3 regions of the Streptomyces sp. MI02-7b genome follow, and region 1 is predicted to be linked to each of the others. Evidence: riboswitches for the same ligand, from Rfam matches in the RefSeq annotation. Region 1 holds a riboswitch; each other region holds the start of a gene.
The links. A riboswitch is a leader RNA that binds a small molecule or an ion and turns the genes downstream of it on or off. The one in region 1 is predicted to bind S-adenosylmethionine.
Positions count from the first base shown of each region.

Region 1 (10,188 bases):
AGTTGACCAGGCGCGCGGCGGCCATCAGCTTGCGCTGCACCGTCTTCTTGCGCGCGTTGAGCGTGGTGCGGGCCCGCTCCAGCTCCACCAGCCGGCCGGCGGCCTGGGTGCGCTCCTGGTCCAGCACCCGCTGGGCGTCGCGCAGTTCGCCGAGCCGGGCGTTGCCGCGGCTGCTGATCCGGTCCAGGGTGGCGGCCCGGTCGAGGTAGGTGCCGGGGTCGGGCGAGAGCAGCAGGGCGAGGGTGGGGTCCACTCCCCCGCTGCGGTACTGCGCGCCGGCGAGCATGCCGAGGTCGTTGCGGAGCCCGTTGACCCGTTCCTGGCCGCGTGCGGCGCGGTCCTGCAGGACCTCCACCTGGTCGCGCAGTTGCTCCGAGTGCTCCTTGGCAGCATTGAACTGCTCGGTCGCCCGCTCCGCCTGCTCGTAGAGGTGGTCGATGCGGGTGGCCACGTCGGTCGCGGTGTCCGCGGGCCGGGCCTGCGCGCTCGTCGCGGAGGCGGCGCCCGCCACCGCCGCGGCGGTGGCGGCAGCGGCGGTCAGGACCGTGACCCGTGCGGTACGGGGGCCCTGGCCGGGCTGCGGAATGCGTCGATGGGAAGGCACGTCGGCCGACAGTAGTCAGCCGTGCACGCGGAGTTCAAAGACCGCGGGACGCGCGAAGGCCGGGCGACGCCCCACTTGCGCAGGTCACCGCCCGGCCGTCACCGTACGAGATCACCCGATAGGTTCAACCCGACGGGTTCGACCGGACTCTGATCCGGCTCGGGTGCGGATCAGATGCGGACGCCGAACTGGAACGGCATGTTGTTGATCGACTCGTAGCGGACGACCGTGCCGGTGCGCGGCGCGTGCAGGACCATGCCGTTGCCCGCGTACAGGGCCACGTGGTGCATGTCGCCGTAGAAGATCACCAGGTCGCCCGGCTGCAGCTGGCTCATCGACAGGTGCGTGCCGGCGTACGCCTGGGACTGCGAGGTCCGGGGTATGCCGACACCGGCCTGCGCGTAGGCCCAGGAGGTGAGGCCGGAGCAGTCGAAGGAGCTCGGGCCGGTGGCGCCGTAGACGTACGGCGAGCCGAGCTTGGTCTGGGCGGCCGCGAGGGCGGCGGCGGCGCGGCCGGAGGCCGGCGTGTCGTTGCCCAGGTTGACGCGCTCGTTGCTGCGGCTGGCGCGTGCGTCCGCGGCGGCGACCGCGGCGCGCTGGGCGGCGGTCAGCGAGTTGAGCAGCCGCTGCGCCTCGGCCAGCTTGCCCTGGACTTCCTTCTTCTTCTTGCCCAGTTCGGTGCGGGTCTCGTCGAGCTCGGAGAGCTTGCTCGCCGCCTCCGCCTTCTGCTGGTTGAGCGTGCGCTTCTTCTCCGCGATCTGCTGGAGACCCTCGGCCTGCTTGGTGCTCAACTGGTCCAGGGTGGACGCCTTGTCGAGGTAGCTGTCCGGGTCGGCGGAGAGGAAGAGCTGCAACGTCGGGTCGATGCCGCCGCTGCGGTACTGGGCGCTGGCGAGAGTGCCGAGCTCGTCCTGGAGGTCGTTGAGCCCGGCCTGCTCGCGGGCGACCTCGTCCTGGATGTCCTCGACCTGCTTCTGCAGCTGCTGCTGCTTCTCCTTGGCGCCGTTGAACTTCTCGGTCGCCTGCTCGGCCTGCTCGTAGAGGGCGTCGACCTTGGCCTTGACGCTCTTGACGGACTGCTTGGCGGGCGCGGCCTGGGCGGCCTGGGCGGAGAGCGCCACGGCTGCGGCGGCGGTCGCGGTGAGCACAGTGACACGTGCGCGACTGGTCTGCTTGGGTCGACGGTGGGACGCCACTCGGGCGAGCTCCTTCTTCCTCCAGCCGCCTGCCGCGTGCATCGGGAACCGCGGTTCCCCGGCCCCGAGCGTCGGCGTCCCCCGTCGTACGCACGCCACTTCGGATCGGCGGGACCTCTGCTGTCACCCTGATTGGGTGATCGACTGCGCAGAGGTTCGAGGCCTGACCCTAGTGACCATCTTGTGATCGGATCAAATCTCTGAAGGAAAAAAGTCATTCACTCGCGTTTTCTTTACACACATCGCACGCGCAGTGATGGTGAGTTGACGCAGAGCTCCGAAAAACCGCCCCACCCGCCCCACGGTGTGCTCCAGGTCACACCCGGGCAAGTCGCTTGAGCAACAAGGTGGATGCGACCGGGCGGGCGCCGGCGCGGGCCACCCCGTCCGCCACCTCGCGGTCGGACGAAACCACCACAATCGGACGACCGGGAGGTTCCGCCCGAACCAGACGCCGGATCAACTCGTCAGCCGTCTCACCGGCCTTGCTGAACAGCACCCGCACCCCGCGCGGCGGGGCGAGCAGCACCGGCGCGTCCAGGTCCGCGCCGTCGAAGACACAGGTGACCTCGGCGCCGCTCTGCGCGGCCAGCACCGCGAGACCCCCCAGCAGCCGCAGCCGCTGCTTCTCCAACGGCAGGGCGGGATAACCGGTCTTCGTGACGTTGTAGCCGTCGATGACCAGATGGGCCTGCGGCAGCGCGAGCAACTGGTCCAGCAGCGCCGGGTCGTCCTCCGACAGCGCGCGGCGCGCGATGTCCTTCGGGCTGATCGCCCCCGGCGCCACCGCGTCCACGGTGTCGGCCGGGCGCACGCCCAGGGTGTCGCGCGGCGGCAGCGCCAGCTCCCGGCGCAGCCCGGACGCCGCGTCCAGCACGGTGTCGAGCAGCAGCCGCAACCGCATGTCCTCCACGGTGCGGCCCTCGCGTGCCGCCCGGCGGCCCGCCTCGACCGCCGACTCCGCCTCGGCCAGCCGGGCGCGCAGCCGGCGTGCCTCGCCGTCCGCGGCCGCCTTGTCCGCCGCGGCGGCAGAACGCACCTCGTCCAGTTCGGCCTCGACCTTGCGCAGGGCCGCCTCCGCGCGCTTCACATCGCTGGCGGCGCTGCGCAGTTTGCGCTGCAGCGACTCGGCCTCCTTGCGGGCCGCGTCCAGGTCGGCGCGGGCGCGGACGGCCTCGGTGCGGGACTGCGCCCGCGCCTCGTCGAGTTCGGTCCTCAGCTGCCGCAGTTCGCGCAGCGCCTCCTCGCCGGCCCGCTCAGCGCTGGCGCGCTGCGCCTCCTCCCCGGCGGCGGCGACCAGCTTCGCCCAGCCCGCGGGCCGCAGCAGATAGGCGGCGGCGGCCACATCGAGCGGATCCACGGCCGGCGGCGGGGTGCCGGCGTCCAGCGCATCGCACAGATCGGGTTCCGCCTCCCGCAGCCGTCCGGCGACGCGCTGCCGGAAGGCGGGATCGCTCTCCAGGGCGGTAGCCAGTGCGGTGGCCGCGAACTTGGCACGGCGACTCGGGGTGAACCGGGCGTACGGGCGCAGCACCGCGGGCAGCTCGCCCAGGGTCAGCCCGCCGAAGGCGTCGGCCGCGAGCGAGACCACGCGGTGGCGCACGCCCTCGGGCAGCGGACGGTCGAGGGCCTCGGGCGGGGCCGAGCCGTCCGGGGCAGCCGGAGCCGCGGGCCCGGCCGCCTCGTCGCCGTGGCCCGGATTACCGCCGGTCCGGTCCACCAGTCACTCCTGTCCAGTTCTTCGGCGCCTCCCCGGCCTCCCCGGCCTCTCAGGCCACGCCGCGCCCCTCCATTGTCCCTGGCGGCGGTCAGGCCTGCGCAGCCGCCGCGTCGGGACGGTCCACCAGCTCGACCCGGTCCACGGCGTTGCACCAGCGGCAGCGCACCGACTCGACGGTCTCGCTGAGCACCTCGCGCTCCTCGACGCTGGGCTCCCCCGCGAGGTCCAGGTGGACGTACTCGACGACCCTGCTGGACCGGGTGACGTCGAACCGGGTCAGGTTTCCGCAGAGGGTGCAGCGCCACCGGGTCGTGGACGTCGGCAGTGGAACCGTCATCGGATCTGCTCCTAGGTCGCGCGTTTGCGTTCCGGTCACCCTACGGCCTCGGCGGGATCCGGCGCTGCGGCGAGGCGTCCTGTGCCCGTTACACCCGTTCCGTCATGATCGATCCATGGTCATCCCGGTGTACGACAAGAACCCTGTCCGCCGCAGACCCGTGGTGACGTACGCCCTGATCGGGCTGTGCGTGGCGGTCTTCCTGATCGGCCCGGCCTCCGGGCTCAACCCCGTGTACGGCACCGGCCACGAGCTGGCGTGCGCCCAGGCCTCGTACTTCGCCCGGTGGGGTGTCATTCCCGCGGAACTCTGGCACGGGCGTGTCACCGCCGCGTCGGTCGTGATGCCGACCGGCTGCCCCCCGCCGGACGGCCTCGGACGGTCGCCCTTCGTGTCGGTGCTCACGGCGCTGTTCGTGCACGGGAGTTGGGTGCACCTGCTGGGCAACATGCTGTTCTTCTACGTCTTCGGCGACAACGTCGAGAACCGCATGGGCCGGTTGCGGTACCTCGTCTTCTACGTGGCGTGCGGCTACCTGGCCACCTACGGCTACGCCCTGGCGCACACCACGTCAACCCAGGCACTGGTCGGCGCGTCCGGCGCCATCTCCGGCGTGCTCGGCGCGTACCTCTACCTCTATCCCCGGGCGCGCGTGACCAGTCTCTTCCCCTTCCTCTTCTTCCTGCCGCTGCGCTTCCCCGCGTGGATGGTGCTGGTCTTCTGGTTCGTCCTGCAGTCCCTCGCCGGACAGGCCCCCCAGTCAGGCCCGGGCGTGGCGTACCTGGCGCACATCACCGGCTTCCTCTTCGGTTTCCTGTGCGCCTGGGGGTGCTACCGGGCAAGGCCTAAGCTTGAGGCCGCAGCCAGGGCGACCCAAGGAGACCTACAGCCGTGATCACCGCGATCGTGCTCATCAAGACCAGCGTCGACCGGATCCCCGAGATCGCGCAGTCCATCGCGGCGCTCGACAGCGTCAGCGAGGTCTACTCCGTCACCGGCACGTACGACCTGGTCGCCATGGTCCGTGTCGCCCAGCACGACCAGCTCGCGGACGTCATCCCCGGGCGCATCAGCAAGATCCCCGGCGTCGAGGCCACCGACACGCACGTGGCCTTCCGGACGTACTCCCAGCACGACCTCGAAGCCGCCTTCGCCATCGGCCTCGACTCCTAGTAGACCTCGGCTCCGGGCGCGCCCGGCGCGGCGTTACGCGGGAACGCAGCGGCCGTTCTCGGTGCGGTAGCGCCACTGGGCGCCGTCGGTGACGAGGGTGGCGACGGCGGTGAGGAAGCGCTCGACGTGCTCGTCGGGGGTACCCGCGCCGAAGGAGACGCGAACGGCGTTGAGGGTGGTGTCGCCCCCGCAGTCGCCCGGTTCCGTGTGGTCGCCGAGCAGGGTGCGGACCAGCGGATGGGCGCAGAACAGCCCGTCGCGGACGCCGATGCCGTACTCGGCCGACAGCGCCGCGGCGAAGTGGGAGCTGTTCCAGCCGTCGACCACGAAGGACAGGACGCCCACCCGCGGGGCGTCCTCGCCGAACAGGGAGAGCACCCGCACCTGCGGGATCCCCGCGAGACCGTCGCGCACCCGGGCGACGAGTGCCTGCTCGCGCTCGACGAGGGACTCGAAGCCGGCCTCGCGCAGGGCCCGGCAGGCGGAGGCGATGGCGTGGACGCCGATGACGTTGGGCGAACCGGCCTCGTGGCGGGCCTCCGTGGTGTGCCAGTCCACGTCGACGCCGCCGTCCTCGCGGCGGGCGACCCGCCGGGTGGCGCCGCCGCCCGCGAGATACGGCTCGCCCTCGCGGAGCCAGTCGGCCCGGCCGGCCAGGACGCCGGAGCCGAAGGGCGCGTAGAGCTTGTGCCCGGAGAACGCGACCCAGTCCACGTCGAGCGCGGCCACGTCGACGGGGTGGTGCGGCGCGAGCTGCGCGGCGTCCAGGACGATGCGCGCACCGTGCGCGTGGGCCGCGGCCGCCAGCTCGCGCACCGGCCAGAGCTCACCGGTCACATTGGACGCACCCGTCACGCAGACCAGCGCCGGACCCTCCGACTGACACGCGGCGAGCGCCCGCTCCAGCACGGACACCGCCTCCGCGGGGGTCCGGGGCGCGCTCAGGTAGGTGACGTCGCCCTGCCGCCAGGGCAGCAGTGAGGCGTGGTGCTCGGTCTCGAAGACGAAGACGCGGGTGCCGTCGGGCACCACGGACGCCAGCAGATTGAGCGAGTCCGTGGTCGACCGGGTGAACACGACCTGGTCGTCGGCACGGCAGCCCAGGAAGGCGGCCACCTCCGCACGGCTGCTCTCGAACAGGTCCGTCGACAGCTGCGAGAGGTAGCCCGCGCCCCGGTGCACGCTGCCGTAGTAGGGCGCGTAGGCGGCCACGTCGTCCCACACCCGCTGCAGCGCGGGCGCGCTCGCGGCGTAGTCGAGGGCGGCGTAGGCGACCTCGCCACCGGTGACGAGCGGGACGAGGACGTCGCGGCCGAGGACCGGCAGCGGGGCGGTGGTGGTGCGGACGGTCGCAGCAAGGTGCACGGACATGGCGAAGTCTCCTGTGGGCAGGGGGGAGCGACAGGGCGTCAGGGATGACGGGAAAGCCCTCGCGGCGCCGGACGGCACACGGCGGCGCGCCCGGGGAGGGTGGAAAAGGGGCCTTCGGGCCCTAGCGCATTCGCTTGCTCATGGAAGAACTCCTCATGACCGCGCTTGCCGCAGACCTCGCTGCCTGCGGCCTGGTCATCACCCGGGGCACCCCGCCACGGAAGGAGGGTTGCCGGACAGCGGGCCGGGGCCGTGTCGCTGTCACTCGTGACCTGCGCAGCATCCTGCCACAGACGCCCGGTGCCGCAAGCCGCGGTCCGCATCCCGGACATCGCACGGCGGCTCCCGGGACCGCGCGGGCCGTACCGGGAGCGCGCGAGGGCCGGAAGACGCGCGAGGGCCGGGGCGCCCGGCCCCGGCCCTCGCCTGCGAACGTCCGCGCGGCTACGCGTTCGTGGCCGCCGCCCACCGCTCCAGGGTCTTCGCGGCCGCGCCCGAGTCGATGGACTCCGCCGCCCGTGCCATTCCCGCGGCGATCCGCTCGGTCAGACTGCCCTCCGCGGCTTCCAGCGCCACCAGCGCGGCAGCGGAGTTGAGCAGGACGGCGTCCCGCACCGGCCCGGTCTCACCGGCCAGCAGCCGGCGGGCCACATCCGCGTTGTAGGCCGCGTCGGCACCCCGCAGCGCCTCGATCCGCACCAGCTCGATGCCGACGTCGCGCGGGTCGAAGGGGACCTGTTCCACGGTCCCTTCGCGCACGATCCAGACCTGCGAGGTGGAGGTGACCGTCAGCTCGTCCAGGCCGTCGTCACCGCGGAACACCAGCGCGGAGGAGCCGCGCCGTGCCAGCACCCCCGCGATCAGACCGGCCATCCGGGTGTCGAAGCAGCCGACCGCCGACGCCCCGACCCGGGCCGGATTGGTCAGCGGGCCGAGGATGTTGAAGGAGGTCGGCACCCCCAGGTCGCGCCGCGCCGAGGCCACGTAGCGCATCGCGGGGTGGAACTTGGCCGCGAAGCAGAAGGTGATGCCGATCTCCTCGGCCACCCGGGCGACGCGGTCGGGCGACAGGTCCAGGTTGATGCCCAGCTTCTCCAGCACGTCGGAGGCCCCGCTGGCACTGCTGGCCGCGCGGTTGCCGTGCTTGACGACCTTGGTCCCGGTCCCCGCGATGACGATGGCGGACATCGTCGAGATGTTGACGGTCCTGGCCCGGTCGCCGCCGGTGCCCACGATGTCGACGGCCGGCCCGGGGATGTCGAGGGGCTGCGCGTGCGCGTACATCGACTCGACGAGGCCGGTGACCTCGTCGACGGTCTCGCCCTTGGCCCGCAGCGCCACCATGAAGCCGGCGATCTGGGCGTCGGAGGCCCCGCCGCTCATGATGCGGTCCATCGCCCAGGCCGTCTCCGCGGTGCTCAGGTCCTGCCCCGCCAGCAGGGCTCCCAGGATCCCGGGCCAGGAGCGGCCCGCCGCGGTGTCGCCTCCAGCGGGGTTCACAACGCTCATGGTCCACACTCCGGGTGGTCTGACGTGCAGGGGATGGGCAACGGACGTCCTCGCCCCCACCCTATCGGCGCGGGGGAACGGGAAAGGGCCCCGTCCATCGGATGAACTCCGACGAACAGGGCCCTTCCCGGTGGCACAGCGTCCGGGATCAGTGGTGGCCGTGGCCGCTCGTGATCTCCTCGTACTCCTCGGCCGACGGCTTGGGGATCTGGGTGCCCTCGCCGTAGTAGCCGCGCGACAGCCTCGCGCGCAGTCGCGTGGTGAGGCCGACCTTCTTCTCCACGCCGTTCTCGTCCGTCGCCGGGCCGATGGCCAGCGGCTCCGGCTGCTCGTGCGAGGTGAGCGTGAACAGCTTGGCCTGGTCCAGCGGCTCGTGGATCTCGATGAACTCGCCGTGCGGCAGCCGCTTGATGATGCCGGTCTCGCGACCGTGCAGCACCTTGTCGCGGTCGCGCCGCTGCAGGCCCAGGCAGATCCGCTTCGTGATGAAGAAGACCAGCACCGGCAGCACGAAGAAGGAGATCCGGACCACCCAGGTGATCGCGTTGATCGACAGGTGGAAGCGGGTGGCGAAGAGGTCGTTGCCACCACCGACCAGCAGGATCAGGTAGAGGCTGATCCAGGCCGCGCCGATGCCGGTGCGGACCGGGCGGTTGCGGGGGCGGTCGAGCAGGTGGTGCTCGCGCTTGTCACCGGTGACCCACGACTCCAGGAACGGGTAGACGCCCATGAAGCCCAGGACCAGCGGGAAGATCACCAGCGGGATGAACACGCCCAGCACGAGCGTGTGGCCCCACAGGCTGATCTCCCAGCCCGGCATGATGCGGATCAGGCCCTCGGAGAAGCCCATGTACCAGTCGGGCTGCGCGTCGGTCGACACCTGGTCCGGCCGGTAGGGGCCGTACGCCCAGACCGGGTTGACCGACACCAGCGCGGACATGGCCGCGATGACGCCGAAGACCAGGAAGAAGAAGCCGCCCGCCTTCGCGGTGTAGACCGGCAGCAGCGGCATGCCGACCACGTTCTTCTCGGTCTTGCCGGGACCCGGGAACTGCGTGTGCTTGTGGTAGAAGACCAGGATCAGGTGGGCCACCAGCAGGCCCGCCATGATGCCCGGGATCAGCAGCACGTGGATCGTGTAGAACCGCGGCACGATGTCGTGCCCCGGGAACTCCCCGCCGAAGAGGAAGAACGACAGGTACGTGCCGACGATCGGCACGGACAGGACCGCGCCCTCCATGAACCGGATACCGGTACCCGACAGCAGGTCGTCCGGCAGCGAGTAGCCCATGAAGCCGTCGAACATGCCGAGGAACAGCAGCAGGAAGCCGAAGAGCCAGTTGACCTCGCGCGGCTTGCGGAAGGCGCCGGTGAAGAAGACGCGCATCATGTGCACGAGCATCGCGGCCACGAAGACAATGGCCGCCCAGTGGTGGATCTGCCGGACCAGCAGACCGCCGCGCACGTCGAAGCTGATGTGCAGGGTCGACGCGTACGCCTCGGACATCCTGATGCCCTGCAGCGGGGTGTACGAGCCGTCGTAGACGACCTCGTTCATCGCCGGGTGGAAGAACAGCGTCAGGTAGACACCGGTCAGGATGACGATGATGAAGCTGTAGAGGGAGATCTCGCCCAGCATGAAGGACCAGTGGTCCGGGAAGATCTTCCGCATGTTGGCCTTGGCCAGGCTGAAGATGCCCAGCCGGCCGTCCGCCCAGTCGGCGACACGCTCACCCGCGGGCGCCTTGCCGCGCGGCTTGGCGCTCACGCTCTCGTTGGTACTCATCCACGCTCCCAGAAGGCAGGGCCCACGGGCTCTTCGAAGTCGCCGAGCGCCTCGAGGTAGCCCTCGTCGTTCACGCTGATCCGCAGCTGCGGCAGAGCGTGGCCCGCCGGGCCGAAGATCACCCGGGCACCGTCGGACAGGTCGAACGTCGACTGGTGGCAGGGGCAGAGCACGTGGTGCGTCTGCTGCTCGTACAGGCTGATCGGGCAGCCGACGTGGGTGCAGATCTTCGAGTAGGCCAGGATGCCCTGGTGCGCCCAGTCGCGCGCCCGCTTGTCCTTGATGTCCTCCGGCTCGATGCGGACGATCATCAGCGCGGACTTGGCGATCTGCTCCTGGAAGTCCTCCTGGTCCTCCTCGAGCCCCTCGGGCACGGCGAAGGTCAGGGAACCGACGGCGACGTCCTCGGGACGCAGCGGCTGGTTGGTGTTCTGGTTGACCAGCAGCTTGCCCTTGGCCCACAGCGTGTGGCGGAGCTTCTCCTCCGGCAGC
Region 1 is NZ_JARAWX010000014.1:53,554-63,741, forward strand. It holds gene PV364_RS23115 (NlpC/P60 family protein) at 1-604, opposite strand, end outside; gene PV364_RS23120 (NlpC/P60 family protein) at 775-1,800, opposite strand; gene PV364_RS23125 (NYN domain-containing protein) at 2,117-3,520, opposite strand; gene PV364_RS23130 (hypothetical protein) at 3,609-3,857, opposite strand; gene PV364_RS23135 (rhomboid family intramembrane serine protease) at 3,973-4,752, shown strand; gene PV364_RS23140 (Lrp/AsnC family transcriptional regulator) at 4,749-5,030, shown strand; gene PV364_RS23145 (aminotransferase class V-fold PLP-dependent enzyme) at 5,064-6,401, opposite strand; SAM riboswitch class IV at 6,558-6,674, opposite strand; gene trpD (anthranilate phosphoribosyltransferase) at 6,846-7,910, opposite strand; gene PV364_RS23155 (cytochrome bc complex cytochrome b subunit) at 8,059-9,696, opposite strand; gene PV364_RS23160 (ubiquinol-cytochrome c reductase iron-sulfur subunit) at 9,693-10,188, opposite strand, start outside.

Region 2 (10,188 bases), on a different contig from region 1:
GACGATGTTCCCGGACAGCAGGTGCAGGCCGTGTTCGGCGGCCCAGCGGACGGAGGTGAGGCTGCCCGCGCCGTACCAGATGCGGTCGGTCAGTCCGGGGTTGTGCGGTTGCAGCCGCGGGCGCTGGATGGCACCGGGGGAGCGGATCACCGTGTCCGGGCCGCCCAGCCATCGGCCGCGCAGGTTGTCGACGAGGCGGGCGATTCTGCCGTACGACAGGTCGAAACTGCGCCAGTCCCCGTCGTACACCAGGTCCCCCAGCAACTCGGCGTGCGGCATGCCGGTGCTGAAGCCGGCCTGCAGTCGCCCCTGGGACAGCACGTCGGCCAGCGACAGATCCTCGGCCAACCGGAACGGGCTCTCGTACCCGATGGGGATGACCGCGGTCCCCAGCTCCACCCGCCGGGTGCGCTGGGCGGCCGCGGCGAGGAACACCGCGGCCGACCCGACGCCGTGTTCGAGGTGGCGCTGCCGGACCCAGGCGCCGTCGAAGCCGAGCCGTTCGCCGTACTCGAACAGGCGCAGTGTCTCCTCCAGCCCGGTGTGCGGGTCCTCGTCGTCGAAGTTGCCCGGGGTGAGGAACGCCAGCGAGGTGATCCGGTCGGTGCTCATGCGGGTTGCGTCCTCACGTGGTGGCGGGCTCGGCGGCGGGGCCGGCGGGGGAGGAGGTGCTTCGGCCCGGTATCGCCGCGAGCAGTTCGCGGGTGTACGCGTGGCCCGGGCGGGTGAACAACTGCTCGACGGTTCCGGTCTCCACGATGCGACCGGCCCGCATGACGGCGACCTCGTGTGCGATCTGCCGCACGACGGCCAGGTCGTGCGAGATGAACAGGTAGGCCACCTGACTGCCGGCCTGGAGTTCGGCCAGGAGGTCGAGAACCTGGGCCTGGACCGACACGTCGAGCGCCGACACCGGTTCGTCGCAGACCACCAGGTCCGGCGAGAGCGCGAGGGCGCGTGCGATGGCCACGCGCTGGCGCTGCCCCCCGGACAGCTCCGCCGGGCGGCGGCCGAGGACCGAGGCCGGCAGCGCCACCCGGTCCAGCAGTTCGCGGGCCCGGTCGAGCCGGGAGCGCCGGTCGCCGACCCGGAAGGCGCGCAACGGCTCGGTGATCACCTCCCCGATGGAGAACCGCGGGTCCAGCGAGGCGTACGGGTTCTGGTAGACGAGCTGGGCCCGGCGGCGCAGGTCTCTGGCCCGGGACCCGCGGGAGTCGGTGACGTCGTGGCCGTCGAACAGGATCTGCCCGGAGGTCGCTTCGGTCAGGCGCAGCACGAGGCGGGCGGTGGTCGACTTCCCGGACCCGGACTCGCCCACCAGGGCCAGGGTCCGGCCGCGGCGCACGGTGAGACTGACGTCGTCGACCGCGCGCAGCGTCCGGGACCCGCCCGCCGCGCGGGGCAGCCTGAACTCCTTGACCGCGTTGCGGACCTCGACCAGGGGCGGTGCCTCGGCATCGCCGGCGGACGGCGCGCGGACGGCGACGGGGCGGGCCGCGCCCAGGCTGGGAGCGCTGTCCAGCAGCCGGCGGGTGTAGGGATGCTGCGGGGCACGGAGGACGTCCCGGGTCGGTCCGGTCTCGACGACCTGGCCCTGGGACATGACGACGATGTGCTGTGCGCGGTCGGCGGCCACCCCGAGATCGTGGGTCACGAGCAGCAGCGCGGTGCCGTACTCCGTGGTGAGGTGCTGCAACTGGTCGAGGATGAGCCGCTGCACGGTGACGTCGAGCGCGCTGGTCGGCTCGTCCGCGATGATCAGCTTCGGTGTGGCGGCGATGGCGATCGCGATCAGCGCCCGTTGGCGCATGCCGCCGGAGAGCTCGTGCGGGTACTGCCGCGCGCGGACGGCCGGATCGCGCAGCCCGGCCTGCTCCAGTACGGCCAGGGCCTCCGAGGCGGCGGTGCGGCGACTGGCCCGGCCGTGGATGCGCAACACCTCGGCGACCTGCTCGCCGACGCGCTTGACCGGGTTGAGCGACACAGAAGGGTCCTGCGGGACGAGGCCGATCTGCGCGCCGCGCAGCACCCGCAGTTCCGCCTCCGTCAGCGTGGTGAGGTCGTGCCCGCCGAACCGGACCGTTCCGGCGTCGATCCTGCCGTTAGCCGCGAGCAGCCGGGTGACGGCGTGCGCGGTGGTGCTCTTGCCGGAGCCCGACTCGCCCACCACGGCGGTCACCTCGCCCGCCCGGACGTCCAGGTCGACGCCCCGCACGGCGTGCACGGGACCGCTGCGCGTGTCGTACGACACCGACAGGCCGCGTATCTCCAGCAGGGCTGTGGTCATGTCCCCATCCGTATGCGTTCGGGAGCGGGTCGCGGGCCGGTTCATCGCTGCTCCGACCATTCGCCGTCCAGGGCCCGGGCGACGCGATTGGTGGCCAGTACCGTCGCGGCGATCACCAGGCCGGGCAGGGCCGTCAGCCACCAGGCGTTGGCCTGGTAGTTGCGGCCGACGGAGATGAGGGTTCCCCACTCCGGGGCCGGGGGAGGCGCCCCGTAGCCGAGGAAGCTCAGCGACGACACGGACAGGATCGCCGTCCCCAGTTCGAGGGTGGCCAGGACGACGATCGGGCCCGCGGCGTTCGGCAGCACGTGCCGTCCCAGCACGGAGTACCAGCGGGCCCCGCAGGACCGCGACGCCTCGACGAAGACGGCCTGCCGCACCCGCAGCACCTCCGACCGGGCCACCCGCGCGAAGCTCGCGACGCCGGCGATCCCGACCGCGAACGCCACCTTCACCGTCCCGTACCCCAGCGCGGTGACCAGGGCCAGGGACAGGAACAGCGCGGGAATGGAGAGCAGCACGTCCACGAAGCGCATCAGGACGTCGTCGACCCACCGGCCCACGAACCCGGCCACCAGACCGAGCAGGCCGCCGAGCACGAACGCCACCGCGACGGCGATCAGCGTTGCCTTGAGGGACAGTTGCGCCCCGTGCACCACGCGGGAGAACAGGTCGCGTCCCAGTTCGTCGGTGCCGAACCAGTGCTCGCCGCTGGGCCCGCGGAAGTTCTGTGAGGGCGTCCCTTCCAGCGGGTTCCGCGAGGTGAACAGCTCCGGGTGGAACGAGGCGAGCAGCACCAGGACAACGACGACTACCGACGCCAGCAGGCCGGGGCGGCGCAGCAGGAACCGCAGCGCCCGCCGCGGGCCCCCGTTCCGCGAACCCGGCGGTGTACCGTCGCCCGGCCCCCCCGGCCGTTCCGGGCCCTGCGCCGCGGGTTCGGCGGCGTCTTGGACAAGGCTCTGGCTCATGCGAAACTCGCCCTCCTGCCCGAGGCCACCACGATGCGCGGATCCAGCAGCGGGTAGACGAGGTCGACCGCCAGGTTCGCCAGTACGAAGATCAGCGCGCCGAACACCACCACGCCCTGGACCAGCGGAAGGTCCTGCGCCGTGACCGCGGCGACCGTCACCCGGCCCAGACCGTCACGGGCGAAGACGGTCTCCACGACCACGGAGCCGGCGACGAGCTGCCCGACCAGCAGCCCCACCACCGTGAGCGCCGGCAAGGACGCGTTGCGCAGCGCGTGCCGCAGATGGATGCGCCGGCGGCCGGCGCCCTTGGCCCGCGCCGTCTCCACGTAGGCCTGGCCCAGTGCCGTGAACAGGCTCTTGGCCAGCACCTGTGCGACCAGTGCGCCGGTCGGGACGGCCAGCGTCACCGCGGGCAGCACCAGTGCCCGCAGCCCGTCGTTGCCGAAGGCCGGGAACCAGCGCAGCCGGAAGGAGAACGCCTCGACGAGGACCAGCCCGACCCAGAATGTGGGAACCGACACCCCCAGGGGCGGCAGTGAGAGCAGTACCTGCCGCAGCCACCGCCGCCGGGTGAAGGTCGCCAGCATCGCCAGTGCGCCGCCCCCGGCGACCGCGAGCAGCAGCGCGGCCCCGGTCAGTTGCAGGGTCTGCGGCAGTGCGTCGGCCAGGGTCGAGGTCACGGGCCGGCCCGTGGAGATCGCGTCGCCGAAGTCGCCGCGCACGGCCCGGCCGAGGTACTCGATGTACTGCTCGGGAACCGGCTTGTCGAAGCCGTACTGGTGCCGGAGCGCCGCGAGCCGGGCCGGATCGATGGCGGCCGAGTCCGCCCCTGCGCCGGCCAGCGCCGACACCGGGTCACCGGGCAGGTAGTCCAGCACGAGGAACGACAGCGTGTAGGCCGCCCACAACACGCCGAGCGCCTGTGCGAGCCGCTTGATCACGTAAGTGGTCATGCCGTCAGCCGATCCAGGTGTCGTGCAGTTGGATCCGGCTGGAGGCGTCGAAGTCGAGGTGGTGCACCTTCTTCGACACGCCCAGTTGGGTCTGCAACTCGACCACCGGGACGGTGTAGGCGTTCCGCACGATCAACGTCTGCGCCTGTGCCACCAGTTGTGCCCGCTGGTCGGCGTCGGTGGCCGCCGCCTGCTGGTCGAGCACCGCGTCCAGCGGGCTCGACGGCACGCGGTAGGTGTTGGCCAGCTTCGTGGAGTACGAGGTCCGCAGGATGTCCGGATCGGCCCGCGTGAGGTTTCCCCACAGCGCGTCGAAGTCACCGGACTGCTGCACCTGGGCGATCTGGGAGATCTGCAGCTCCTTGAGTACCAGCTCGATGCCGGCGGCCTTCAGCTGCTGCTGGATCAGTTCAAGTGCCGGCTGGTTCGTGGCCGCGTTCGCGAACCACTTGACGGTCAGGCTCAGCCTGGTCCCGTTCCTGGTGCGGATGCCGTCCTGGCCCGGCTTCCAGCCGGCCGAGTCCAGCAGGGCCCCCGCCTTCGCGACGTCGTGCGCCAGGTCGGCGGTCAGGTCCGCGTAGTCAGGGGTGGTGTGCGCCAGGACGCTGGTGGCCGGCCGGGTGCCGGTCGGGAAGACCGTGGCGGCGACCTGTTGCCGGTCGACGGCGTACCCGATCGCCTGCCGCACCGTGGCGTCCTCGAGGATCGGCCGGGAGTTGTTGAACCCCAGGCCGAACACGACGCCGGGGTTCGCCCGCCGCTGAAGGCTCACCGGCCCGCCCTTGAGCGTCGCCTCGTCGGCCCTGCCGACGCTGCCGATCGCGTCCACCTGGCCGGACCGGAGGCTGCCGGCCCGTACGCCCGCCTCGGGAACCACCTTGAACACCAGCTGGTCCAGGTACGCCTCGCCCTTCTTGGTCCACAGCGAGGAACCCCACTGGTATCCGGTCCGCTTGGCCAGGGTGATCGACTGGTTCTGGACGTACTGCTTCAGCACGAAGGGCCCGGATCCGACCACTCCCTGGCTGCACCTGTCCTGCGGCGACTTCCGCACGCTCGCCGACGACTCGATCCCCAGCGAGTGCGTTGCCGTCGCCTGGAGGAACTGGGCGTTGGGCGCCGTGAACTTCACCCGCACCGTGGTCGGGTCGACGGCGGTCGTGCTCTGCACACCGCTGAGGTACCCCTGGGCGAGGGTGGCCAGGGCGCCGAGCTTCGGTACGGCGTCGAAGTTGTCCTTGACCACCTGAGCGGTCAGCGGTGAACCGTCGCTGAAGGTGACGCCCGGTCTCAGGTGGAAGGTGAACGTCGTGGCGTCCGGGCTGACGTCCCAGCTCTTGGCCAGCCACGGCACTATCCTGCCGGTCTTCGGGTCCTGGTCGGTCAGGGAGTCGACGACCTGGCGCAGGGAGTAGATGGTGTCGTTGCTGGCGACCTGCTGCGGATCCACGCAGCCGGCGTCGGAACCGACCGCGAACGTCAGGGTGCCACCGGACCTGTGCCGTCCGCCACCGCCGCCGGAATCACCGGTGTCCGAACCGCAGGCGGTCAGCAGGAAGCCGGTGGTCATGAGGGCGGCCAGAGCAGCGGCGGCCCGGCCGGCGCGTGCATCGTGATGAGTTGTCACCGAAAGTTCTCCTACTCGTGTCACCGCGCACCGGCAGCGAGCGAGAGCGCACGGACATGACGCCCCGTCGGGCACGCTGCCGCGACGAGGTGACGCTGTTCAGAGGCTGGGAAAGGGGAAGGAGAAGGCGGGCCCGGCGAGGGGCGCGGCGAACACACCCTGCGGAGGGCGTGGGGTGCGGGTGGCGGCCGGCGCGCGTGCTCAGCCGGCCGGGCGGATCCCGGTCAGCTGTGACACAGACAGCTGGCGAAGCGCTGCAGATCGATGTGGCGTCGCCGCGAGAAGCCGGAGAAGAGCATCGCGGCCGCGAGGGAGGCGCTCAGGTGGCCGTTGTGCCGCATGCCCTGTCCTCCCCCTCTCGGACCCCGTCCACGGAGTCGCGCGCTTGCGGAAGTCGCCGATGACTCCGCCGGGCTTTCACCTGGAGCACCCCGCCGCGTCGGAGGGTTGCCGGTCAGCCAGCCAGGGCTTGACGCTGACGCTCAATGCCGTTTCGGAGCTTACGGAGCGGTCTCGCCGTCCGTCAATGGCGCGAAGCCGGCGGTCCGTTCAGCCTCCGTCGCGACGCCGCCGGGCACCGGGCGACGGGTCAGTGGCGGCCGCAGCCCCAAGTGGGAGCGGAGCGTCGTGCCGGTGTACTCGGTCCGGTAGACGCCGCGTTCCTGCAGTTCCGGGACGAGCAGGTCGACGACGTCGTCGAGGCCGTCCGGGATCAGGCAGGGCGTGACGTTGAAGCCGTCCACCGCGCCCTGCCGCACGAAGGAGGCGAACCGGTCGGCGAGTGCGGACGGGGTGCCGACATGGCCGCGCTGGGGGCCGAGCGCGATGACGGTCTCCTGCGGCGACCACCCGTGCGCCTCCGCCCCGGCACGCCACTCGACGACGACCGCGCGCGGGTCGGCGACGCGACGGGTGCCGAAGGAAACGTCGTTCCCGGCCGCCACGGGATCCTCCTCGGGCAGCGGGCCGTCGGCGTCGCGGTCCGACAGGTCGATGCCCCACACCAGCCCCGCGATGCCCAGCGCCGTGGCGGGAGTCACCTGCCGCCGGCGGATCCAGCGCTTCTTCTTCCTGCGCCTCGTCCTCGGTGGCGCCGAAGATGATCTCCGTGCCGGGCAGCATGCGCAGGTCGTCGTCGGGTCGTCAGGCCGCCCGCAGCCGACGCCGGATGCCTCGGCGAAGGCCGGTGCGTCGTCGAAGTCGTCGCCGTGCGCGGAGAAGACGTCGTCGGCGTTGCGGGCGGCGAAGTCGCGGCCCTCGCCGGAGTCCCCGGCCGGACATGGGCGTTCCTTCCGAGAGCACGGCAAGCCGGCCGGGAGCGCGACGCGCGTCCCGGCCGGCCCGGGTGGGCCCGTGGGACGGCTACTTCTGCCAGCCCACGGTCTCCGGCAGGGGAGTGCCGAAGATGGTGGCGCCGACGTTGGCGAGGCCCTTCTTCACGGCGTAGATGGACGGTCCGCTGAACAGGGGCAGGAAGGCGTACTGCGCGAGTTCCTTGCGTTCGATGGCGTTGGCCTGGGCGGTCTGCCGGTCCGGGTCGGGGATCGAGGCCGCGGCGTGGATCGCCTTGTCCAGTCCCGGGGTTCCGGCGCCGGTCAGGTTGGAGTCGCTGTCGGTGCCGTAGAACTGGTAGAGGTAGCGTGCGCCGAAGGGGTCCGTGGAGCGGTTGCCCGACAGGAAGAGGTCGAAGTCCCGGTCGCCGAGGATCTTCGCGAAGTCCGCTTCGTCGGCCTTCTTGATCTCCAGCCGGATGCCGACCGGCTTGAGCATCGCGGCGAACGCGTTGGCGGTGGCCTTGTCCAGAGGGTCGTCGCCGAGGAGGGTGTAGCCCACGGTGAGCTTGGTGCCGTTCTTCTCGCGTATGCCGTCGCCGCCCGGCTTCCAGCCGGCGGCGTCCAGGGCCTTCTTCGCGTCGTCGGGGGCGTAGTCGATCAGCGGGGAGACGTTGTCGCTGTAGCCCTTCTGGAAGCTGAAGAGCAGGGCCGAGCCGGGAAGCGGTTCGGAGTAGTCGAGGCCCTGGAACTGGATCGTGGCGATCTGTGCCCGGTCGATGCTCTTCAGCAGGGCCTCGCGGACGTGGACGTCGCCCAGGACCGGCGACTTGGTGTTGACGTAGAGCGAGTACTCGAAGGGGCTGCCGCCACGGCGGATCTCGGTTCCCTTGACACCGCTGATCTGCTTGAGGCCCTCGGCGCTGCCGGTGGCTGCGTAGTCGACCTGCCCGTTCTTGAAGGCGTTGAGCGCGGCGTCCGAGTCCAGGTTGACGTAGATCCGCTTGTCGAGCTTGCCCTTCCTGCCCCACCACTTGGGGTTGCGGACGAAGGTGAGGTTGCCGCTCTTGGTGTCGAGCGTGCCCACCGTATAGGGGCCGGCGCCCCATTCGGGGTGCGCTTTCTTGACGTAGGCGTCGTTGAAGGCGCCGACCGTGGCGGCCTTGGGGTGCAGGAAGGTCGTGAACAGGCTGGACCACCAGGGGTCCACACCCTTGAACTCGATGATCGCCTGCTTGTCGTCGGTGCCGCGGGTGACCGAGGTGATGTTGCGGTAGCCCTCGGTGTTGCTCGCGTTGTAGTCCTTGTTCGTGCCGTTGTTGGCCTGCCAGGTCGCCTTGACGGCGTTCCAGTCGATGGGGGTGCCGTCGTTGTAGGTGGCCTTGGGGTTGATGGTGAGCACCACCCGCTGGTTGCCGCCGGTGGTGGTGACCTTGACGTCGCTGAGGTAGTCCGGGTTGTACTGCACGTCGCCGGTGGGGGAGTAGGTGATGACGTCGGGGTTGTACCAGAACCAGATGCGGGAGGCGGTGAGGGTCGCGTTGGCGTTGAACGGATTGCCCTGGTCGTCGAAGGTGCCGGGGGTGGTGTAGGTCCCGCCGTCCTTGATGTTGTCGTACGGCTGGGGGTTGTAGTCGACCTTCGCCGAGGCCACGGTGGGTGCCGCGGCCTTGCCGGTGGGCTTCCCGGCGCCGGGCGTGCCGGACCCGGAGGAACTGCAGGCGGTGGCGGCCAGCGCGAGGGCCGCGACGAGCGCGGCTGTGGGGGTGATGTGCGATCGCATGGGGGAGTGGTTCCGTTCCTGTGTGGAGGCGTGCGGCACCGCGGGGCGCGGTGCCGGCGGGGTGGGGGGCCTTGATTCAGCGGGCGTGGCAGGCGTGCCGGTGGCCGGAACCGGGTGCCGCCGCGGCCAGGGCGGGCCGTTCGGTGCGGCAGCGTTCCCGCATCGCCTCGTCGAGCGACCGGTACAGCGGACAGCGGCCGACGAAGACGCAGCCCGGCGGCAGGTCAGACGCGTTCGGCTGCTCGCCCTGCAGCACGATGTGCTCCCGTGAGCGCTCGACCCGTGGGTCGGGAACCGGGATCGCGGAGAGCAGGGCCTCGGTGTACGGGTGCCTGGGGTCGGCGAAGAGGTCCTCGGTGGCGGCTGTCTCGACGATGTGGCCGAGGTACATGACCGCGATGCGGTCGGCCACGTGCCGCATCACCGCGAGGTCGTGCGCGACGATCAGGTAGGCCAGGCCCAGTCCGCGCTGGAGTTTCGCGAGCAGGTTGACGATCCCGGCCTGCACGGAGACGTCCAGCGCGGACACCGGCTCGTCGAGCACCACGATGCGCGGCTCGGTCGCCAGCGCGCGGGCGATGCCGACCCGCTGGCGCTGCCCACCGGACAGAGCGGCCGGGAAGCGGTCGGACACCGACGCCTCCAGCCCGACCAGGTCGAGGAGTTCGGCCACGCGTGCGCGGATCTCCGCACGGCCCGCGCCCACCGCCTGCAAAGGCTCGGCCAGCAGGTCGAAGACCGGGAGCCGGGGGTCGAGGGAGCCCAAGGGGTCCTGCATGACGATCTGCACCGCGCGGCGCAGCTCCCGCGCCCGCTCGGCGGAGCCCGGCTCGGCCACGTTCGTGCCATCGACCTCGATCAGCCCGCGATCGGGCCCCTTGAGGCGCAGGATCTCCAGCAGGGTGGTGGTCTTGCCGCTGCCGGACTCGCCCACCAGGCCCAGGGTCCGGCCCGCCCGCAGTTCGAAGCCGACATCGACGACAGCGTGCAGCGTGCCGACGCGGCGCCTGAGGAACGCGCCTGTGGTGACGGGAAACGTCTTGGCCAGGCCGGAGACGCGGAGCACCACCTCACCGTGGGAGCCGGCGGTCCTCTCCCCGCCGTCCGCGGCGGCCGGGAAGAGCGACTCCCTCGCCAGGCGGCCGTCGGCCAGCTCGCCGGCGCGCAGGCAGGCCACCTGCCCGTGCCCGGCGACCGGGGCCAGTGCGGGCTCCTCCGCGCGGCAACGGTCGACCGCGGCGGGGCAGCGGTCCGCGAACGGGCAACCGGCCGGCAGCCGCACCAGCGACGGGG
Region 2 is NZ_JARAWX010000009.1:300,058-310,245, reverse strand. It holds gene PV364_RS17835 (LLM class flavin-dependent oxidoreductase) at 1-612, opposite strand, end outside; gene PV364_RS17830 (ABC transporter ATP-binding protein) at 626-2,287, opposite strand; gene PV364_RS17825 (ABC transporter permease) at 2,329-3,258, opposite strand; gene PV364_RS17820 (ABC transporter permease) at 3,255-4,214, opposite strand; gene PV364_RS17815 (ABC transporter substrate-binding protein) at 4,219-5,784, opposite strand; gene PV364_RS17810 (putative leader peptide) at 6,066-6,182, opposite strand; SAM riboswitch class IV at 6,218-6,331, opposite strand; gene PV364_RS17805 (hypothetical protein) at 6,342-7,148, opposite strand; gene PV364_RS17800 (ABC transporter family substrate-binding protein) at 7,204-8,895, opposite strand; gene PV364_RS17795 (ABC transporter ATP-binding protein) at 8,972-10,188, opposite strand, start outside.
Region 2: linked by a shared signal. The riboswitch ahead of PV364_RS17810 (putative leader peptide) and the one ahead of PV364_RS23145 (aminotransferase class V-fold PLP-dependent enzyme) in region 1 are both predicted to bind S-adenosylmethionine.

Region 3 (10,188 bases), on a different contig from region 1:
CGGCCGCTTCCCCGCCCGTGTCACCGGGCGCGGCACTGCCGGCCTGCCCGGGGACGAGGTTTTCTGACACGGTCGTCATCGCGCACCTCCGGTGGCGCCCAGTCGGTTGGCGCGGGCCTTGCGGCTGTTGACCAGCGCGCGGCCCGCCTCGCCCGAGACGTCACGGATCGCGTCGGCGAGCTGGTTGCCGGCCCAGACGGCGACCATGATCAGCAGGGCGGGTGCCAGTGGCGCCCACGGCTGGTGGCTGAGGTAGCCCAAGTCGTAGGCGAGCAGCCCGCCCCAGGTGGGCGCGGGTGGCTGGACGCCGATGCCGAGGAACGTCAGGCTCGACACGATGACGAAGCCGAGGCCGACGGTCTGGGCGAGCGCGACCGCGAGGGGCGGGAGGACCTTGACCCAGACGTGGCGGCGGACGATCCAGCCGACGGAGGCGCCGGAGACGAGCGCCGCCTCCACGTACGGCGAGCGGGCCACGGCGAGGGTGGCGGCGCGGGACACCCGGTAGAACAGCGGCGACACCAGAGCGCCGGTGACCAGCATGGCCTGGGTGATGCCGTTGCCGAGGAGGGCGATCACCGCGACGGCGAACAGCAGGAACGGCAGGGCGACGAGCGTGTCGGCCAGGCGCAGGGTGATCCACTCGAAGACCCGGCCGAGGTAGACCGACAGGATGCCGGGGATCGCGCCGACCACCAGGGCCGTGAGCGCGACCTCCAGTGAGCCGAGCACGCTGACGCGGGAGCCGTCGAGGAGCCGGCTCAGCACGTCGCGGCCGAGGTAGTCGGTGCCCAGCCAGTGGGCGAACGAGGCGCCGGCGAGCGTGTTGTCGCTGGTGGCCAGGGGATTGTCGGGAGCGAGGACGGGGCCGAGGACCGCCAGAGCTGCGATCACGGCGAGGACGGCCACGGCGATCCGGCCGGAGGTGAGAGCGAGGACGCGGCGCACCATGGTCATACCCCCCGCTGGGAGGCCGGCGTCACACGCGCCAGCACCAGGTTGACGATCAGGTTGAAGGCGACGACCAGGACGATCGACACCACGAGGACTCCCTGCACGGCGGGCACGTCGCCCGCCTGGGCGGAGTCGTTGGCGAACCTGCCGAAGCCCTGCAGGCCGAAGATCCACTCCGTGACGACGGAGGCACCGACCAGCGCGGGGAACTTCAGGCCCAGGGTGGCGAGCGCCGGCCCGATGCCGTTGCGCAGGACGTGGCCGAAGAAGATGCGCCTGGGGCCCAGTCCCCTGACCACCGCGCCCGTCACGTAGTTCTCGCGGTAGGCGGCGATGAGGCTGCTGCGCAGTTGGCGGGCGACATCGGCGACGACGTCGAAGCTCAGGGCGACGGCGGGCAGGGTGATGTGCGCGAGCCACGGGCCGACGCCCTGCGCCGCCGGGATGTACCCGGCGGAGGGGAACAGGTGCAGTCCGACCGCGAAGACGGTGACCAGCACGATGCCCACCACGAAGGCGGGCATCACCGAGATGACCGTGACGAAGCCCGTGATGGCGCGGTCGATCCAGGTGGTGCTGCGCAGTGCCGCCACCGTGCCGAGGGTGAACCCCACGGTCACACCGATGATCAGCGCGAAGGTCGCGACCGAGAGGCTGACGCCGAGGCCGAGGCCGATGAGGGTGGAGATGTCGGCGCCGTTGGTCCAACTGGTGCCGAGCCGGCCGTGCAGGATGCCGGTGAACCAGTCCCAGTACTGGGTGAGGAAGGGCCGGTCGAGCCCCCAGTGTGCCTCGACCCTGGCGATCGCCTCGGGAGTCGCCTCCTCGCCCAGCTGGATCCGCGCCGGACTGAGGCCGCTCAGCGACCGCAGTGCGAACGTCACGAACGTCGCGACCAGGAACACGGGCACGAAGATCGCGATCGAGCGGGTGAGGGTGATCAGGATGCGGCTCACGGCCTGCCGCACCCTGATCGCGGCGACCCCGCGACGGCGGGCAGAGGTGACCGGTACCGCGGTGGTCGTCATGAGGGTGCCCCCTTCGGGTGGTGGACGGAGGTCAGTCGCGGCCGGAGATGGTCACGCCGGTCCAGTCCAGGTGGGCCGGGTTCTTCGGCAGGTCCGATATCGACCTGCTCTTGGCGAAGAGGTTCGGGGAGGAGTAGGTGAAGACCAGCGCCTTGGTCCGCAGCCCCGCCCGGGTCGCCGCTTGCAGGATCTGCGCGTAGTCCGGTGCGTTCAGCGGGGTCCGGCGCACCTTGGCGATGGCCGCCTCGAAACCGGACGGCTCGTAGGGCGAGCTGAGGTTCAGCGGGCCGTCGGGGCCGAAGTGGGCGGTGAGGGTCTGCGCCGCGGAGTCGCGTCCCGTGGTGCCGTAGAGCGAGAACGTCAGGTCCTTGGCGAAGAACGGGGTGGCCCAATTCTTGTCGATCTTGATGGTGACGGCGATGCCGACGGCCGCCAGCTGCGACTGGACGATCTCGGCCTGCGGGTCCTCCGCCGGGATGACCAGGTCGAGCTTGATGTCGCCGGGCTTGCGGCCCGCTTCGGCGAGGAGCTGTTTCGACTTCGCCGGGTCGTACGGGTAGGCGTTCTCCGACCGCGGGTCGTAGGCCACGTAGCCCTTGGGGAACGGCTGGTCGGTCGCCTCGCCGTAGCCGAAGGTCAGCTTGTCCACGAACTCCTTGCGGTTGATGGCGTGGCGCACGGCGTCGACGACCTTGTCGTTGTCGAACGGCGGCTTGTTGATGTTGAGGCTGATGTTCGAGGCGTTGAAGCCGGGCTGGACGAACACGTCGAGTCCGGCCTTCTTGGCGGCGTCGGCCTGACTCGGCTTGATGTCGGCGAAGTTGTAGACGCCGGTCTGCAGCCCGGAGACGACCGTCGACGCGTCGGGGGCCGAGACCAGCTCCACGTCGTCGATGTGGATGTTCTTCGCGTCCCAGTAGTCCGGGTTCTTCTTCAGGAGGACCTTGGTGCCGGGGATCAGCTGCTCGACGACGAAGGGCCCGGCGCCGACGGGGTCCTGGTCCAGTTTCTCCGGATGCGCGGCCGCCTTGGGGCTGGCGATCTGCAGGACGCGCTGACCGAGCAGCTGGGGGATCTGGTAGTCGACCTGGGTGAGGTGGACGATCGCGTCCAGACTCCGGGCGTCCACCGACTTGATCGAGGTCAGGTCGCCGAACAGTGCCGAGTTCTGCTGCTTCTTGGCCCGCTCGACAGCCGCCTTGACCGCGGCGGCGTCGACCGGTTGGCCGTCGCTGAAGGTCAGGCCGGGGCGTAGATGGAAGGTGATCTCGTCGCCCTTGTCGTTGTACTCCCAGCTTCTGGCGAGGTCCGGGACGGCCTTGCCGTTCTCGTCGGTGCGCGTCAACGAGGCGTAGACGAGCGCGAGTTCGCGGAACTGGGCACCGCTGCCCGAGACCACCGGGTCCCAGTGGGCGGGGAAGTAGGAGGAGGCCCACTTCAGCGTGGCGCCGCCGGTCGCGGCGCCCGCGCCGTCGCCGCATGCGCTGAGGCCGGGGGCGAGCACGCAGACGAGGGCGGTGCCGAGGGCGGCGGCACGCAGCCGGCCCGCCGTTCGGGGGGATCGCGGGTCGGGTCCTGGGCGGCGGCGGGGCGTGAGTCGTCGGGGCATGTCACGGCTTTCTGCGAGGGGCCCCGGCCCGTCTCTGGGCGGGCGGGGCGCGGCGGCGGGCGCGGTTCGCACCCGCGCCGGACGCCGGCCCGTGCCCTTACGGACGTGCCGACGCAGGCTCTTGAGACACACGTCGGGCACGCCGCGCTCGGGGCAGGGCGGCGGCGGGTACGCGGGGGCTCACCAGGAGGTGGATGGGGAGAGGCGGCGAAGCGCGAAGGCGGCGGCGCGGGCGGCGGGCGCCCGCGACGGCTGAGCGGCGGGACGGCCGGCGCTGACGGGAACGGTCAGGCGCCTGTGGGCCGTGGGCGTCGGCCGGTCAGCGACAGAGAGCGCTGGAGGTGCGCCGCAGGTCCACGTAGCGGCACACCACACCGGGGTGCGTCGTGAGCATGCTGCACATCCTGGCGACCGTCGCGAACGGCTGTCAATAGACACCAATTGGTGTCTCATTGGTCGGGACGGCGTCCTGACTGCGCCTCAGCGGCAGGTCAGGGCGCGCCGCGTGCGCCTCCGCAGGTCGCCGGGTGCACCGCGGCCTCGTCGGGATGCAGCCACAAGGGGCCGTTCCCGGTCTCCACCCGGACCGCCTCCCGCGGCGGCCACGGGCCTTCCGCCAGCAGTTCCCGCTCCGGACCGGTGAGGCTCCGGTAGTGCCGCAGCGCCCGGGCCGGCGAGAGCGGGCGCGGCACGTCCGGCAGTCCGGGGCACAGCTCCGCCACGGCTGCCGCGTACTCCTCGTAGGTCCGCCAGCCCGGCACCACGCGATGTCCCGCCGGGGCGCGGACGAGCAGCGTCGGCAGCGCGTACCGGTACCCGCCGTCGCCGGTCTCCTTGGCGGTGCCCGGGTGCGGCGACCGGTCCGCAACCGACAGGACCTCGCGCACCGGGCGACGCGCCTCGGCCCGGTCGGCGCGCACCTGCTCCAGCACCTCGGCGGACGCCGCGTCGGCCGTGAGCCGCTCCAGGTCGAGACCCGGCACGCCGCGTACGGCGGACAGTGCCAGCGCGGGCGTGTCGGCCGGTTCGCCCAGGACGAAGACGGTCTCCCGAAGCCGGCGCAGCACCCCGTCCGCCACGTCCCGGCCCTGGAGTTCGGCGGCCTTGGCCGCCAGCGAGGACGGCCAGGAACTCGCCGCCACGCGGCTCAGCCGGAGCGCCCGCGGCGCCCGGGTGTGGGCACTGATCCCTTCGATGTAGCCCGCGTACCAGGCGGTCTCGGCGGCGGAGTCGGGCGCCGGGTCGTCGTCGAGGTCGAACAGGAGGCAGTAGACCCGGCGCCACCGGACCCGGCCGGCCAGCGCCGCCCGCAGCTTGCGGAAGACGGGCTCCGAACCCCAGGCCCACGGACACAGCGGATCGGTGTACTCGACCACCTCCAGCGCGGGCCAGGGCGCTCCGTCCGTCACGCGGCTCCCTTCCGGGCCGGCTGTTCCCGGGCGCCCGCCGGCAGCAGCGACAGCAGGGTGACTGCACCGAGGATCGCCGCCGCGCTCGCCTCGACCTGGCGCCACACACCGGGCAGTCCCGAGGCGGCGCCGGGGTAGTCGAGCCCGGCCGGCGGTTCGCCCCGCAAGGTGATCAATTCGCCGTCGACGGCGAGCGCGATGTCCAGGAGGGTGATCTCCTCGGCAGGGCGGCCGAGCCAGTAGCCGCCCTCGCAGCCGCGCTGACTGCGCACCAGCCCGGCCTTGCGCAGCTCGCCCACGACGGACTTCAGGAACCGGAACGGGATCTGCTGCGAGGAGGCGATGGCTTCGCACGTCAGTGGGCGGGCGGGTTCACAGGCGAGCTCCAGGAGGGCCCGTGCGGCGTAGTCCGCCTTCGCGGAGATATGCATGGTCACATCATGCCCGACCCGGCCCCCGCGACCAGGGCCCGCGCTGCCCGCTCTCCACATTGCGGGAGTATTGCCGCAGGTGAAGGGCAATGGACACTTCTTGACATCCTTTTCGGGGCCGCTCTACCGTCCCGGCATGAGCGAGCCGTCGACGACCCCGGGTGAGGGCTTTCACCCCCATCTCCACGACACTCCCGGGCACGGGGCCGCGCCCCTGCGCACCCGGCTCCACCACGTCCGCGCGGACTCCCTGGACGACGGGACGGCGCAGACCGGCGGGATGCGCAGGTTCGCCGCCGTCAGCGGGCGGACCGTGGGTTCCGAGAAACTGTGGATGGGTCAGACCCATGTGGCCCCCGCGACATCGTCCTCCGACCACCACCACGGCGAGTCCGAGACCGCCATCTACGTGGTGAGCGGGCACCCCGAGTTCGTCTTCCTCGACGACTCCGGCGAGGGGCCCGGTGAGGTGCGGCTGCGCACCTCACCGGGCGACTACATCTTCGTGCCCCCGTTCGTGCCGCACCGGGAGGAGAACCCCGACCCCGCGGAGGAGGCCGTGGTCGTCATCGCCCGCAGCACTCAGGAGGCGATCGTGGTCAACCTTCCCGGGCTGTACGCCCTTCCGGCCGAAGAAGCCTGAGGCGCCGGCACGCGGCCTTCAGCGCGGGGCGCCGAAGGCCGCGTACTGCCCTGCGAGACGGCGGACGTAGGCCGTGAGGTGCTCGTACCGGGAGAGCACGCCACCCGCGAGGCCGGACAGGGCCACCCACAGATCGACGTCCGCCGCGGTCAGCCTCCCGCCCAGGACGCAGCGCCCGTCGGCCAGCCGGCGGTCCAGCATCCCGAGCGTGCTCAGCAGCCCGTCGAGGGCCTTCGCGCGGTCGGCCGGTGCCTGCGCCGCGGCGGCCCGCTCCGCGGCGCGCGTGACGCAGCCCTCCACCAGATCCTGGACGGCCTCGATCTCCTTCAGCAGGGCCGGCGGGCACAGGTCGGTCACGGGACCGCATGCCGCGTCGCCGAGACGGCCCGCGAGGTCGCGGAGGATGTCGGCGGTGTGGTTGCTGACGACCCGTCCGGTCCACCGGTCGCACAGGGCCGGTACGGTGAGCGGTCCGTCGTAGCCGTGCCAGGTGGCCTCGTACGCCCTGCGCAACGGCGCGAGCGCGGCGGCTTCGGCGGCATCGGGGGACGCCGCCGGAACGACCGTGGTGACGACGGAGTCCCGGAGCCCGAGCAGGTCGAGGGTGACGGCGACCCGCCGCGACTGCGGGCACCGCGCCGCCGTGAGGAACACCTCGTAGCGGCGCGGGGCCGGGTAGAAGCCGCCGGCGACGTCGACACCGATCCGGCTGCGGAAACGCTCCGGACGGGACGTGCGCGGCAGCGTGGTACAGGTCGAGCGGAAGCTGAGGTCACTGAGCGGCGCGGGGCCGGCGGGGCCGGAATCGCGCGGGATCGTCTCGGGCATGCACTCTCCAGGGCACGGTGGGCCCCCGGTTGCCCTCGGGCACCGGCGGGCGGAACGGCTGAAGGCCCTGTGCCCGGTCGCACATGGCCCCTGAGTCGGTACGGCGGGGGACTCCTCCGGGTCAGCCGGCCGTGCCGAACGCGCTGCAGACGCGCAGGAAGTCGATGTGCAGCCGACGGGTGAGGAGCGCGGATCGTGCCCTGGACATGTCCGCCTCCCCGGCTCGGGGCCCGCGGGACGCGGGACCGCGCTTGACCCGCCGCGCCGGCGGGACCCGGTCGTCACCCGGGGCACCCCACCGCGATGTGAGGGTTGCCTGTCAGCGGGCCGGGGCCGATGACCCACGGAGCCGGAAACGGCACCGCGGGCGCTGACAATCGTGACCGTTCCCATCAGTGTTGGCCCGGCAAACCCGGCGCGTCAAGAAGGCGATGCGCGTCTCACGGTGGCGTCCGGCATGTGGGACGACGTCGTTGACATTCTCTTCGGCCCGTGCCTAACTTACGCCGCAGAACGGTCCTGAGCGTCAGCTGCGGGCCCGGCCGCCCGGCGTCAACTCCCGTATGACGGTGGCCGACCCGGGTGACCGCCGGACCCCACGACCTCCGCTGGACACGAGGCCCCCCCGCGGGGCGGAACGGTGACGGTGACGGCGATGTACGCAACCCCGGGGACGGCAGCGTGGCGGCGCCACGGCCTGCTCCAGGCGTACACGCGGCGGCCCGTCGGTCTGCTCCGCGTCAACAGCGCGCTGTGTCACGCCTGTTCGGCGCTCTGTCGCGGGCGCTGTCAGGCCTGACGGCAACCCCCTGAACGCCGGCACCTCCCCCTGACGCGGCGGGAGCGCCCGCCTGTTCGGCCCCGTTCCGCTCGCCCCCTGTGCCCCGTGCCGCCGTGCCGTCGTCGCCCGGCCGGTCCCCCGTCGCCCGCGCGACCGGGGCGCACCCATTCGCTGGAGTCCCGATGAGTGAACCCCCCGGCACCGCTGTGTCCTCCCGCCCGGCACCCCCGGCCCAGGAGCCGGCCAAGGGGCCCGAACCCGGTCCGCCACCCCGTTCCGCACAGCGGGTCCTGCCCCTGCGCCGTCCCGGCCGGTGGATCGCCACGGCGATCGTGCTGGTGCTGGTCGCCCAGATCGGGCACGGCCTGCTGACCAACCCGTTCTTCCAGTGGGACCGCTTCGGGTACTGGTTCGTGCGCCCGGTGATCCTCGACGGACTGCTCATCACCCTCGAGGTGGCGGCGTACAGCGCGGTGCTCGGTTTCCTCGGCGGCATCGCGCTCGCGTTGGCCAGGCTCTCCGGCAGCCCTGTGCTGCGTGCCGTCAGCTGGACCTACACCTGGCTGTTCCGTTCGACACCGCTCATCGTCGTGCTGCTGTTCCTGTACAACTTCAGCGCGCTGTACCGGACGTTGAGCCTCGGAGTGCCCTTCGGGCCGGCCTTCCTCACCTTCGACGAGTCCAGGCTCGCCACCGACATGGTGGTCGCCGTCATCGGTCTGAGCCTCAACGAGGCGGCCTACGCGTCCGAGGTGGTGCGCGCGGGCATCCTCTCGGTGGACCAGGGCCAGCACGAGGCGGCCGCGGCGCTCGGCCTGCCGAAGCGCTACCAGTTCGCCAGGATCATCCTTCCCCAGGCCCTGCGGTCCGTCGTCCCGAACTACGTCAACCAGCTGATCGGCCTGATCAAGGGCACCTCGCTGGTCTTCTACGTCTCACTGCTCGACCTGTTCGGCTCGGTGCAGAGCATGGGCAGCACCTATCCCGGCGACATCGTGCCGCTGCTGCTGGTCGCCACGGTCTGGTACGTGATCCTCACCAGCGTCGTCTCCGTCGTCCAGTTCTACGTGGAGCGGTACTACTCGCGCGGCGCGCTGCGGACCGTCCCGCCCACCCCCGCACAGAAGCTGCGGGCCGCGCTGCGCGACCTGCGGGCCCGGATCCGGACGGAGGCCACGCCATGACCACCGACGTACAGCCCGCCGCGGTGGAGGTCCACGACGTGCACAAGTGGTACGGCACCCACCGGGTGCTGGACGGGGTGAGCCTGACCGTCCGGCCGGGAGAGGTCACGGTGATCATCGGGCCGTCCGGCTCCGGCAAGTCCACCCTGCTGCGGGTGATCAACCACCTGGAGAAGCCCGAGATCGGTCATGTCAGCCTGAACGGCGAGCCGATCGGCGTCCGCAGGCACGGCGAACGTCTCAAGGAACTGAGCGAGCGCGTCCTCCTCACCCAGCGCGGCCGGATCGGCTTCGTGTTCCAGAACTTCAACCTCTTCCCGCATCTGACGGTGCTGGACAACGTGGCCGCGGCGCCGGTGGCGACCGGCCGACTGCGCAAGCCGGAGGCCCGGGACCTGGCCCGCACCCTGCTCGGCCGGGTGGGACTGGCCGACAAGTCGGGTGCCTACCCTCGGCAGTTGTCGGGCGGACAGCAGCAGCGGGTGGCCATCGCCCGGGCCCTGGCCCTGCGCCCCGGCGTCATCCTCTTCGACGAGCCCACCTCCGCGCTGGACCCCGAACTGGTCGGCGAGGTGCTGTCCGTCATCAAGGACCTGGCCACCGGCGGTACCACCCTCGTCATCGTCACGCACGAGATCGGTTTCGCCCGGGAGGTCGCGGACCGGATCGTCTTCATCGACGACGGCCGGATCGTCGAGCAGGGCCCGCCCGAGCAGGTGCTGAACCACCCCCGGCACGAGCGGACCAGGGAGTTCCTGAGCAAGGTGCTCTGAACGCTCCCCGGCACCCCGGTACACCCGCACCCACGTACACGCACGTACACCCGCGTACACCCGCGTACACCCACGAACAAGGACGGCCATGCCCACCCTTCATTTCCGCGTCAGGATCATCCGCACCCTCACGGCCACCACCGCCCTCGTCCTCCTCGCCGGCGGCCTGGCCGCCTGCGGGGGTGACAGCAGCGCGTCCACCGCCACCGGAGCCGGCCCCTCGTCCTCCGGCACGGTGACCGTGGGCAGCCTGTCCAACGGCGCCGCCCAGGAGACCACCTTGAAGGTGCCGGAGGTGAAGGCCATCAGCGCGGGCCTGCCCAAGGACATCGCCGCGAAGGGGGAGTTGGTCATCGGCCTCGGCGCGCTGCCTGCCGGCTTCCCGCCGCTGGCCTACGTCGGCAGCGACCAGAAGACCCTCACCGGAGCGGAACCGGACCTCGGCCGGCTGGTGGCCGCGGTACTCGGGCTCAAGCCCGTCGTGAAGAACTCGACGTGGGAGAACCTCTTCGTCGGCATCGACAGCGGCAAGGTCGACGTGGCCTTCT
Region 3 is NZ_JARAWX010000001.1:26,717-36,904, reverse strand. It holds gene PV364_RS00180 (ABC transporter ATP-binding protein) at 1-79, opposite strand, end outside; gene PV364_RS00175 (ABC transporter permease) at 76-951, opposite strand; gene PV364_RS00170 (ABC transporter permease) at 954-1,982, opposite strand; gene PV364_RS00165 (ABC transporter substrate-binding protein) at 2,014-3,591, opposite strand; gene PV364_RS00160 (DsbA family protein) at 4,083-5,000, opposite strand; gene PV364_RS00155 (Rrf2 family transcriptional regulator) at 4,997-5,431, opposite strand; gene PV364_RS00150 (cupin domain-containing protein) at 5,568-6,074, shown strand; gene PV364_RS00145 (glutathione S-transferase C-terminal domain-containing protein) at 6,093-6,902, opposite strand; SAM riboswitch class IV at 7,145-7,287, opposite strand; gene PV364_RS00140 (amino acid ABC transporter permease) at 7,866-8,867, shown strand; gene PV364_RS00135 (amino acid ABC transporter ATP-binding protein) at 8,864-9,640, shown strand; gene PV364_RS00130 (ABC transporter substrate-binding protein) at 9,729-10,188, shown strand, end outside.
Region 3: linked by a shared signal. The riboswitch ahead of PV364_RS00145 (glutathione S-transferase C-terminal domain-containing protein) and the one ahead of PV364_RS23145 (aminotransferase class V-fold PLP-dependent enzyme) in region 1 are both predicted to bind S-adenosylmethionine.